3 regions of the Pedococcus sp. P2_F6 genome follow, and region 1 is predicted to be linked to each of the others. Evidence: riboswitches for the same ligand, from Rfam matches in the RefSeq annotation. Region 1 holds a riboswitch; each other region holds the start of a gene.

The links. A riboswitch is a leader RNA that binds a small molecule or an ion and turns the genes downstream of it on or off. The one in region 1 is predicted to bind S-adenosylmethionine.
Region 2: linked by a shared signal. The riboswitch ahead of ssuE (NADPH-dependent FMN reductase) and the one ahead of AC1DWP_RS05050 (bifunctional o-acetylhomoserine/o-acetylserine sulfhydrylase) in region 1 are both predicted to bind S-adenosylmethionine.
Region 3: linked by a shared signal. The riboswitch ahead of AC1DWP_RS00505 (aminotransferase class V-fold PLP-dependent enzyme) and the one ahead of AC1DWP_RS05050 (bifunctional o-acetylhomoserine/o-acetylserine sulfhydrylase) in region 1 are both predicted to bind S-adenosylmethionine.

Annotation. Positions count from the first base shown of each region.
Region 1 covers NZ_JBFUEZ010000001.1:1,067,632-1,070,893, forward strand. Annotated here, with positions in the region: gene hrpA (ATP-dependent RNA helicase HrpA) at 1-563, opposite strand, end outside; gene AC1DWP_RS05045 (hypothetical protein) at 595-798, opposite strand; gene AC1DWP_RS05050 (bifunctional o-acetylhomoserine/o-acetylserine sulfhydrylase) at 877-2,196, opposite strand; SAM riboswitch class IV at 2,353-2,467, opposite strand; gene AC1DWP_RS05055 (hypothetical protein) at 2,540-3,262, opposite strand, start outside.
Region 2 covers NZ_JBFUEZ010000003.1:98,508-101,769, reverse strand. Annotated here, with positions in the region: gene AC1DWP_RS08415 (NADP-dependent oxidoreductase) at 1-622, shown strand, start outside; SAM riboswitch class IV at 778-892, shown strand; gene ssuE (NADPH-dependent FMN reductase) at 1,176-1,751, shown strand; gene AC1DWP_RS08405 (ABC transporter substrate-binding protein) at 1,751-2,806, shown strand; gene AC1DWP_RS08400 (ABC transporter ATP-binding protein) at 2,803-3,262, shown strand, end outside.
Region 3 covers NZ_JBFUEZ010000001.1:107,349-110,610, forward strand. Annotated here, with positions in the region: gene AC1DWP_RS00500 (ribonuclease J) at 1-49, shown strand, start outside; gene AC1DWP_RS00505 (aminotransferase class V-fold PLP-dependent enzyme) at 174-1,583, opposite strand; SAM riboswitch class IV at 1,624-1,736, opposite strand; gene AC1DWP_RS00510 (FtsK/SpoIIIE family DNA translocase) at 2,127-3,262, shown strand, end outside.

The DNA of each region.
Region 1 (3,262 bases):
ACCTTGAGGTCAGGGCGTCGCGGCAGCAGCTGCTTGAGGTAGCCGAGGATGAAGTCGATGTTGAGCGACCGCTCGTGCGCCTCGTCGATGATGATCGTGTCGTACTTGCGCAGCAACCGGTCTCTTTGCATCTCGTTGAGGAGGATGCCGTCGGTCATCACCTTGACGAGGGTGGAGTCGCTGCTCTGGTCGGTGAAACGCACCTGGTAGCCGATCGCGCCACCGAGCTCCACCTCGAGCTCCTCGGCGATCCGCTCGGCGACCGAGCGGGCCGCGATGCGTCGCGGCTGGGTGTGCCCGATCAGTCCGGCCTGCCCGCGCCCCACCTCGAGGCAGATCTTGGGCAGCTGGGTGGTCTTGCCCGAGCCCGTCTCGCCCGCGACGATGACGACCTGGTGGTCGCGGATCGCGGCGGCGATGTCGTCCTTGCGCGTGACGACCGGCAGGTCCGGCGGGTACTTGAGCTCCGGCACGGGCGGCGGGACGCGCACGGGCCGAGGTGGGCCCGCCTGACGTGGCCGCCGAGACCGGGACCGCTGCTCGGAGGACACGGGCGAAATCATACGGGTGAGCCCCAGCCACCCCTGGGTCTGCTCAGCGCACCAGTGTCGTCAGGTTGCGCGGGTTCGGCAGCTGGTCGGGAGCCAGGATCGCCCCGCCACCTGCGACGGTCACCAGCACGAGGACGACGGCAAGGACCGTCACGACCGCGACGAGGAGAAGCGGTGCGACCTGGTGTGGAAGGTGGACCGTGTGGACGTGCAGGTGGAGCGTCACGGGCCCCGGGTGCGAAGCCATGCCCCAGTATCCCCCCGCGGCCGACTGCTGACACCTGCATTCGACGTGTTCGGTCGGACGCAGGTGTCAGCAGTCGCCTCAGACGCCCTTGGCCGCGATGAAGCCCTGCTCCAGGTCGGCAAGGATGTCGTCGATGTGCTCGATGCCCACGGCGAGGCGCACCAGCCCGGGCGTGACCCCGGCCTTCAGACGGTCGCCGTCCGGGCCCTGGGAGTGGGTCGTGGAGGCTGGGTGGATCGCGAGCGAGCGCACGTCACCGATGTTGGCGACGTGACTGTGCAGCACGAGGGACTCGACGAACCGACGCCCCGCTTCGACGCCGCCGACGATCTCGAACGCCAGCACCGCCCCAGCACCCCGGGGCGTGTACTTCGTTGCCTTCGCGTACGACTCGTGGTCCGGCAGGGAGGCCCACACGACCTGCTCGACCTGCTCGTGCTGCTGGAGGAACGCCGCCACCTTGTGCGTGTTCTCCAGGTGCCGCTCGATGCGCAGGCTCAGTGTCTCGATGCCCTGGGCGATGAGGAAGGCGTTGAACGGTGCGATCGCGGGACCAAGGTCGCGCAGCAGCTGGACGCGCGCCTTGAGGATGAACGCGAGGTTGGCGCCGAAGGCACTCCCCACGCCGAGGTCCCGCGCGAACACCAGCCCGTGGTAGCTCTCCTCCGGGGTGTTGTAGTTGGGGAACTTGTCGGGGTCGGCCCCGAAGTCGAACGTGCCCCCGTCGACGATCACCCCCGCGATCGACGTGCCGTGACCACCGAGGTACTTGGTGGCCGAGTGCACGACGATGTCGGCTCCCCACTCCAGTGGGCGGATGAGGTAGGGCGTCGCGATCGTGTTGTCCACGACGAGCGGCACTCCGGCCTCGTGGGCGACGGCCGCGACGCCCTCGATGTCGAGCACCTCCGACTTCGGGTTGGAGATCGTCTCGCCGAAGAACAGCTTGGTGTTGGGTCGGACGGCGGCCCGCCAGGACTCCAGGTCGTTGGGGTCCTCGACGAAGCCCACCTCGATCCCGAACTTGGGGAGGGTGTGCTTGAGCAGGTTGAAGGTGCCGCCGTACAGGCTCGGGCTCGCCACGACGTGGTCCCCCGCCTCCGCGATGTTGAGGATGGCCAGGGTCTCGGCAGCCTGGCCCGAGGCGACCAGCAGCGCCCCGACCCCGCCCTCGAGCGACGCGACTCGCTGCTCGACAGCGTCCTGGGTCGGGTTCATGATGCGGGTGTAGATGTTGCCGAACTCCTTGAGGGCAAACAGGTTTGCCGCGTGTTCGGTGTCCTTGAAGACGTACGACGTCGTCTGGTAGATCGGCAGGGCGCGAGCGCCGGTGGCGGCGTCCGGCTCCTGTCCGACGTGGACCTGCCGGGTCTCGAACGACCAGTTGGTGGAGCTCATCTCGGTGTCCTTCACTCTCGGATGCCGCGTGGCACGGATCGGGGGCCCGTCACCGGCGGAGCGGGTGGTCGAGGTGCCTGTGAAGGGAGGTTCGAGCTCCCGAGGTCCTGTGATCACTGATGCCACCGCCGGAACGGTGCGGGACACGTGGTGGGTCTCCCGCGCTTGCGGACGGCGACTGCGCCGCCCGCCAGGTCTTCACCCGGGGCACCCCACCGCGGAGGAGGGTTGCCGGCCAGCGAGCCGGGGCTTGTCGCTGGCACTCATGACCTGGGCCGAGGCTACGCCGGGGAGGTGAGCGGGCGGCATACCCATCTCTCATGGCGGACGCACGAACGGCGGGTCAGCGAGCGCCGGGACGTGGGTCGGGATCGGGGGTGGTGCCGCGCGCATCGGTGGCGTCGCGGGTCCGCATCGCCAGGTCCCCCTCGTGTCGGGCGTACAGGTCGCGCCCGGTGCCGACGGCCCCCAGACCCGCCGTGGTCGCCTCGGCCGCGAGGCCGGTCACGAACATCGTGCGCGACCGGGCGGGGTCACGGGTCACCAGGGCGAGGTCGTCGAGCCACTTGTTGCGCACGAGGACGCGTGCACGTCCCGCGACCTGCTCGGCCACCCAGTGCGCTGTCGCGGTCGGCGAGCCCGGCGACCGGGTCGCGCGGAACGTGCGGGCGTCGGGCTGGTACTCGGCTCGACCGGCGCGGCGAAGCTCCTCGGCCGTCGCGAGCCGGAGCCGTTGAGCCGTGCCGAAGCGCAGCGAGCGTCGCGCCGTCCTCGTCGGGCCCGCGAGGGCCGCGGGGTTCGTCGCCAGGGCGCCTCGCTTGAGCACGCCGGACGCGGCGCCGGTGACCGACATGGCGGCGCCCACGCCGATGTGGCCCCAGTCCCCGTCGCCGTAGCCGACCTTGACCACCGCGTCTGCCGTCAGCTGGAGTCCGTCGCACGCCCCGGCGGCGACCCCCAGCGCCTTGGACGGCGGCGTGGGAGCCATCGCCACGGCCCCTGCCGCGCTCCCGAGCACGCCGGCCCCGCGACTGAGCCCCGTCAGCGAGTCGTACATCCGTGAGTC
Region 2 (3,262 bases), on a different contig from region 1:
CGCCGAGCTTGTCACCGCGCCCGTCCGCACGGTCGCCCGCAAGCCGAAGTCCCTCGACTGGCACCAGGCGGCGGGCCTCCCGCTTGCCGGCCTCACGGCATACCAGCTGATCGCTCGGCTGGGACTCAAGGATGGCGAGACGGTCCTCGTGCACGCCGCCGCCGGTGGAGTCGGTCTCTTCGCCGTGCAGATCGCCCGAGCTCTCGGCGCGCGCGTGATCGGCACCGCCTCCGAGGGCAACCACGAGTTCCTGCGCGGGCTGGGTGCAGAGCCGGTGACGTATGGCGCGGGGCTGGCCGAGCGCGTACGTGAGCTGTCGCCCGACGGCGTGGACGTCGTGGCCGACTTCGTCGGCGGGGTCCTGGACGTCACGCAGGCCGTTCTCGCCGACGGTGGACGGCACGGGTCGATCGCCGACGGCACCGTCGCCGAGGCCGGTGGCATCGCCGCATGGGTGCGGCCCAACGCCGAGGACCTGACTGCGCTGGGCGACCTCGCCGACGCGGGTCGGCTGACCGTGCCGGTGGCCGACGTGTTCGCGCTCGCGGATGCGGCTGAGGCGTTCGAGCTGAGCCAGACCGGGCACGTCCGCGGCAAGATCGCCATCGAGGTCAGCGTCTGACGGACCCTGGCGGGCCCCCGCCACGCATATGACGCCTGTCCAAAAGGGCGCCCGCGCAACGGATTCCGTGCGTGGGCGCTCTTTGTCGTCCCACCATGCGAGAGGCATATCCTACTTATTTGATAGGCAATGAAGGAACCGCTACCTTCGACGTAGGTCATGAGCTCCAGTGACAAGCCCCGGCTCGCTGGACGGCAACCCTCCCACTCGCGGTGGGGTGCTCCGGGTGAAGACCAGGTGGCAGTCGAACGACCGCCGCAAGCGCGAGGCTCGAGCCTCATCCGAGGACGGAAACCCATGAAGGACAACGGATCCAGGCAGGCAGCCGATCGCTCCTGCCGACCCGTCCTGCGCAGGCACATCGACCTGCTCAGGGTTTCCAGCGCGCTCTGTCGCCCCTGACGCGCGCCCTCGTCGTTCGTCGGCTTCAGCCGGTCTCTGACCTGCGCTCGTAGGTCTGTTCGGCACCTGCTGCCTCGAAACCCATTCTCCTCCAACGGTTCTGCGCCTCGGCGCGGGACCGGCGATTCCCCTTGCCCGAAAGGATCCACCCATGGCTGTCATTGCCACGATCTCCAGCAGTCCCTCCCTCTCCTCCAAGACCGACGCCGTCCTCTCCGACATCGCGAGACAGCTCCAACGCGCCGGCCACGTCGTCGTCCCGATCGTGTTGCGGGACCTGCCGGCCGGCCCACTCCTGCGCGGGGACGCCCATGACCCCGACGTGGCCCGCGCCGTGGCTGCGCTCGAGGCGGCAGACGCGGTCGTCGTGTCCACCCCGGTCTACAAGGCGGCCTACGGCGGCCTGCTCAAGACCTTCCTCGACCTGCTGCCGCAGTTCGCGCTGCGGGGCAAGGTCGTCCTGCCGGTGGCCACCGGCGGCACGCCCGCCCACGTGCTGGTCGTCGACTATGCCCTCCGCCCCGTCCTGGCGAGCCTGTCGCCGAGCAGCATCACCCCGGGCTGGTTCGTCCTGGCCGACCACGTGAGGCTCGTCGACGGGGGTGAGGCCTTCCTCGACGAGGCTGCCCTGCGCCCGCTGCGCGAGGTCACGACCGTCTTCCTCGACACCGTGGCAGGACGCTCGCTGGTCACCGCGGGTGCCGTGCTCCGCGAGGCGGTGGCCTGATGCGCACGATCCGTGGTTCCTTCACCGCGAGCCGGGCGCTGGTCGCCTCGCTGGCGGCGGCCCTCCCACTCGTCCTGGTGTCCGGCTGCTCGCTCCCGTCGAGCGAGGCCAGCACGTCCGCGAAGGACAAGGGGCCGGTGACCATTCGCTACCAGGGGTGGGCCAACTCGGTGTCCCTACCTGAGCTCGCCTCCGACCTGGGCTACTTCCCCACCCTCAAGCTCAACTGGGTCGGCAACACCACGAGCGGTCCCCAGGACATCCAGTCCGCGGCCACGGGGCAGACCGACTTCGGCGGTGCGTTCTCCGGCGCCGTGGTCAAGCTCATCAGCGCCGGCGCCCCGGTCAAGGCCGTCATCAACTACTACGGCGAGGACGTCAGGACGTTCAACGGCTTCTACGTCAAGGACGACAGTCCGATCCGGACCCCGCACGACCTGATCGGCAAGAAGGTCGCTGTCAACACCCTGGGGGCGCACGCCGAGGCGGTCATCGACACCTACCTGAAGAAGAACGGCCTCACGCCGGCGCAGATCAAGCAGGTGCAGCTGGTCCCGCTGCCCCCGAACGACACCGAGCTGGCCGTTCGGCGTGGGCAGGTCGACGTCGGCACCCTCTCGGGGGTCCTGCAGGACCACGCCATCGCCACGGGTGGGCTGCGGTCGCTGTTCAGCGACTACGAGCTGTTCGGCGCCTTCAACGGTGGTCAGTACGTCCTGCGGGACGACTTCATCGCCAAGCATCCTGCGGCAGCCAAGGAGTTCGTCACCGGGGTCGCCAAGGCGATCGAGTGGGAGCGCACGAGCCCTCGCGAGACCGTCATCGCGCGGTTCAGCACCATCATCGAGAAGCGTGGTCGCAACGAGAAGACCGACAACCTCAAGTTCTGGAAGAGCGTGGGAGTCGCCAGCAAGGGCGGCGTGATCAGCGACCAGGACTTCACCCGCTGGGAGCCGTGGCTCGTCGACAGCGGGGTCCTCAAGCAGGGCGCGCTCAAGCCCCGCGACCTCTACACCAACGACTACAACGGGCTCGCGTCGAAGGCGTCCTCATGAGTGCCCACATCGAGCTGCGTGGCGTGACCAAGGAGTTCGCGCTCCGCCCGACCAGGGACCAGCCGCAGGCGCGCACGCTGGTCGCGCTGGAGGACGTGTCGCTGGAGGTGCCACGCGGTGAGTTCCTCACGCTGGTCGGACCGAGCGGGTCGGGCAAGACCACCTTGCTCGACCTGCTCGGCGGGCTGAGCCGCCCCACGAGCGGCAGCGTCCTCGTGGACGGCGCCGAGGTGACCGGTCCCGGTCTCGACCGGGGCATCGTCTTCCAGCAGTACGCCCTGTTTCCCTGGCGGACCACCCTCGCCAACGTGACGTTCGGCCTCGAGCAGCGGGGACTGAGTCGCCGCGAGCGCACCGAACGGGCCCGCGAGAACCTGGCCCTCGTGGGGCTCGAGGGGTTCGAGGACCGCTACCCCCACGAGCTCTCCGGTGGGATGAAGCAGCGGGTCGCGATCG
Region 3 (3,262 bases), 960 kb from region 1:
CAAGATCCGCCGGCGCCCGATGATCATCCCGGTCGTCATCCAGGCCTAGCCTGCGCCTGCTCCACCCGAGAAGGGCGCGCTTCACCCGAGAACCGTTTCCGGGTGAAGCGCACCTTTATCGGGTCACCCGATAAAGGTGCGGCAGGTGGGGCTCGGGTATGCCGCGGGGGCGGCTACCAGGGGCGCGCGAGGTCGAGCGCGCGCGGGTCGCCGACCGGCAACCACCCCTGCGGTCCGTTGACGTAGTCGGCGCGGGGTCCGTGCTCGGCGAGCTCGGCCACGGCTGACAGCAACCGCTCGACGTGCTCAGCGGTCGTGGCCAGCCCGACACTGGCGCGGACGGCGGTCGTGGACCCGACGGCGTGGGGGTCGTCGAGCAGGGCGTCGACGCACAGGTGCGCACAGAACTTGCCGTCCCGGACCCCGATGCCGTGCTCGGCCGACAGGGCCGCGGACACCAGTGACGAGTCGACCCCGTCGATGGTGAAGGTCGCCACGGCAACGCGCTCGTGGTCCGGGCTGAAGAGGGAGTAGGTCTGCACGCCGTCGATGGCGGCCAGACCGTCGAGCAGACGCTGGCCCAGCGTGCGCTCGTGCTCCTCCACCGCGTCCGCGTGCGCCCGCAGGGCATGGCACGCGGCAGCGAGGGCGATCGCGCCGATGACGTTGGGACTGCCGCCCTCGTGGCGTGCGGCCCCCTTCTGCCACACGACTGCGCGCTCGGTCACGGACTTGGTGGCGCCGCCGCCGGCGAGGTAGGGCGCCGCAGCGTCCAGCCAGTCCGCCCGGCCTGCCAGGACTCCCGTGCCGAACGGTGCGTACAGCTTGTGGCCGGACAGCACGGCGTAGTCGACACCGAGGTCGTCCAGGTCCACGCGGCGGTGGGGGGCGTACTGCGCGGCGTCGAGGACCACCCTCGCGCCCGCCTGGCGGGCGATCGCCGCCAGCTCGCGGACCGGCCAGATCTCTCCCGTGACGTTGGAGGCGCCGGCGAGCACGACCAACCGGTGGCGGCCGGGGTGGTCGCGAAGCGCAGTCCGCAGGAGCGCCCTCGCGTCGCTGATGCTGCCGGGGACCGGAAGCCGGTGGGTGCGCTGGTGGGGCCACGGCAGAAGCGCGGCGTGGTGCTCGGACTCGAAGACGAAGACCTGCGTGTGGCGCGGCAGACATCGCGCCAGGAGATTGAACGAGTCGGTGCTGTTGCGGGTGAAGACGACCTCGTCGCCCTCGCGTGCCCCGACGAACGACCGCACCTCGGCCCGCGCCTGCTCGTACCAGGACGAGGTCACCCGGGAGGCCCAGCCATTGCCGCGGTGGACCGAGGAGTAGGTGCGCACCGCCGTGTCGACGGCCTTCTTGACGCTGACCAGCGCCGGCGTGGACGCCGCGTGGTCGAAGTTGGCGTAGTCCACGGCCCCGTCCAGCGTCGGCACGAGCAGCGACTCCGACACGACCGCGGGCAGCGGGCCGACCTCGCCCAGTGACCGGGCATCGGGAACAGGGCGGAGGTGGCTCTGGGTGCGGGCGTGCGCGAGGGGGGCGCTGCGACGGAAGGCTGGTGGCGGGGTGCTCGCGATCGACATGGGTAGAGCTCCTGGTCCGGGTGGGACCCGAGAGCTCCCGAGTCCGCGCTTGCCGGCTGCGGGTGCAGTCGGCCCGGTCGTCACCCGGAGCACCCCACCGCGGAGGAGGGTTGCTGGTCAGCAAGCCGGGGCTGTGCGCTGACACTCATGACCTGTCGTCGAGGGTAGCGGCACGGGTCAAGCGGGATCCAGCACGTGGGCGTGGGTTCCCGCGATCTGAGATGGCGGAAGTCCGTGACCGCCAGGTGGCCGGAGGCAGGGCCGAGCGATCTGGCGGGGCGGGTCGGCATCGCCGTCCCCACGCGACCCTTCCCCCTGTGCGCGCCTGTGCCGACGACCACTGCTGGTCGTCGGCACAGGCCCCGCCAGACGCAAGGCCCAGCGTCCCACCGGGCGTGCGCCCTGGTAAGGGCTACCTGCCCTTCGTACCCGATCGGGGAGGGCAACTCGGCCGTTCGGGCCAGGGCGATCCGGACACATTGCCTGCGGGTGGAACGCGTGTGACGCGTGTGTCCCGTGTGACCTTCGCGTAGCCTGCGGAGCATGGCGACACGTCCGTCCACACCAGCACGATCAAATGCAGGGTCGCGCTCGTCGGGGAGCCGGGGCACCGCAACACGCCCCGCCAACCGCAAGAGCAGCACACCCCGCAAGTCCCCCGCGCGTGGCAAGGCCAGCGGTGGCGGACTGCCGCTGCCCCTGCGCGCGGTCCGCGGCACCTGGATGGGCATGGCACACGTGGCCGGCGGCGCGGTGCGCCGGGTCGGCACCAGCGCCCGTGAGCTCGAGCCCGAGCACCGACGTGACGGGCTCGGCTTCTTCCTCATCGGAGTGTCGATCCTCGTCGCCGCCCGGGAGTGGTGGGCCTTCGAGGGCGCCCTCGGCGACGTCGTGCACGCCGTCGTCGCAGGCACCTTCGGACGCGTCGCCTATGCCGTGCCGCTCGCCCTGCTCTTCCTGGGCATCCGCTTCCTGCGCGCGCCGCAAGAGGACTCGGCCAACTCCCGCCTCGGTGTCGGCCTGGGCGCCCTCGCCTTCGCCGCCTCGGGGTTGGCCCACGTCGCCGCCGACATCCCCACCCCACCCCAGGGCGCCGACGGGATGCGTGACGGTGGCGGCATCATCGGGTTCCTGGCATCCAGCCCGCTCGAGGCCGCGGTGTCGGTCTACGGCACCGTGCCGATCCTGTTGATGCTGGGCTTCTTCGGCCTCCTGGTGATGACCGCGACGCCCGTGCACATGGTCCCCACCCGCCTCGCCGAGCTGCGCGACCACCTCCTCCACCGTGGGACGGTCGACGCCGGGAAGGACCCGCTCGCCGACGCGGTCGAGGACAAGCCCAGGCGTCGTCGCCGCGTGATCGACCCGGAGGGTCCGCTCGAGGGGGACGAGGCGTTCGAGCAGGCCGCTCTCGTGGCACCCGACGGTCGGCGGTTCCGCCCCGGCGAGAAGCGCCCCACCTCGCCCGGCGTTCTGGCCCCTTCGGCGACTGCCGAAACCACCTCGCCCGCCAAGGGCCCGGCCATCGAGGTCAAGGCCGCCCTTGAGGCGCCCCCGACGACCCCGCTGCCACAGCGAGTCGAGCAGCTCGCGCTCGCCGGCGACATCACCTACACGTTGCCCGACAACGCCATCCTTGAGCCGGGTTCCCCGCACAAGACCCGCAGTGCCGCGAACGA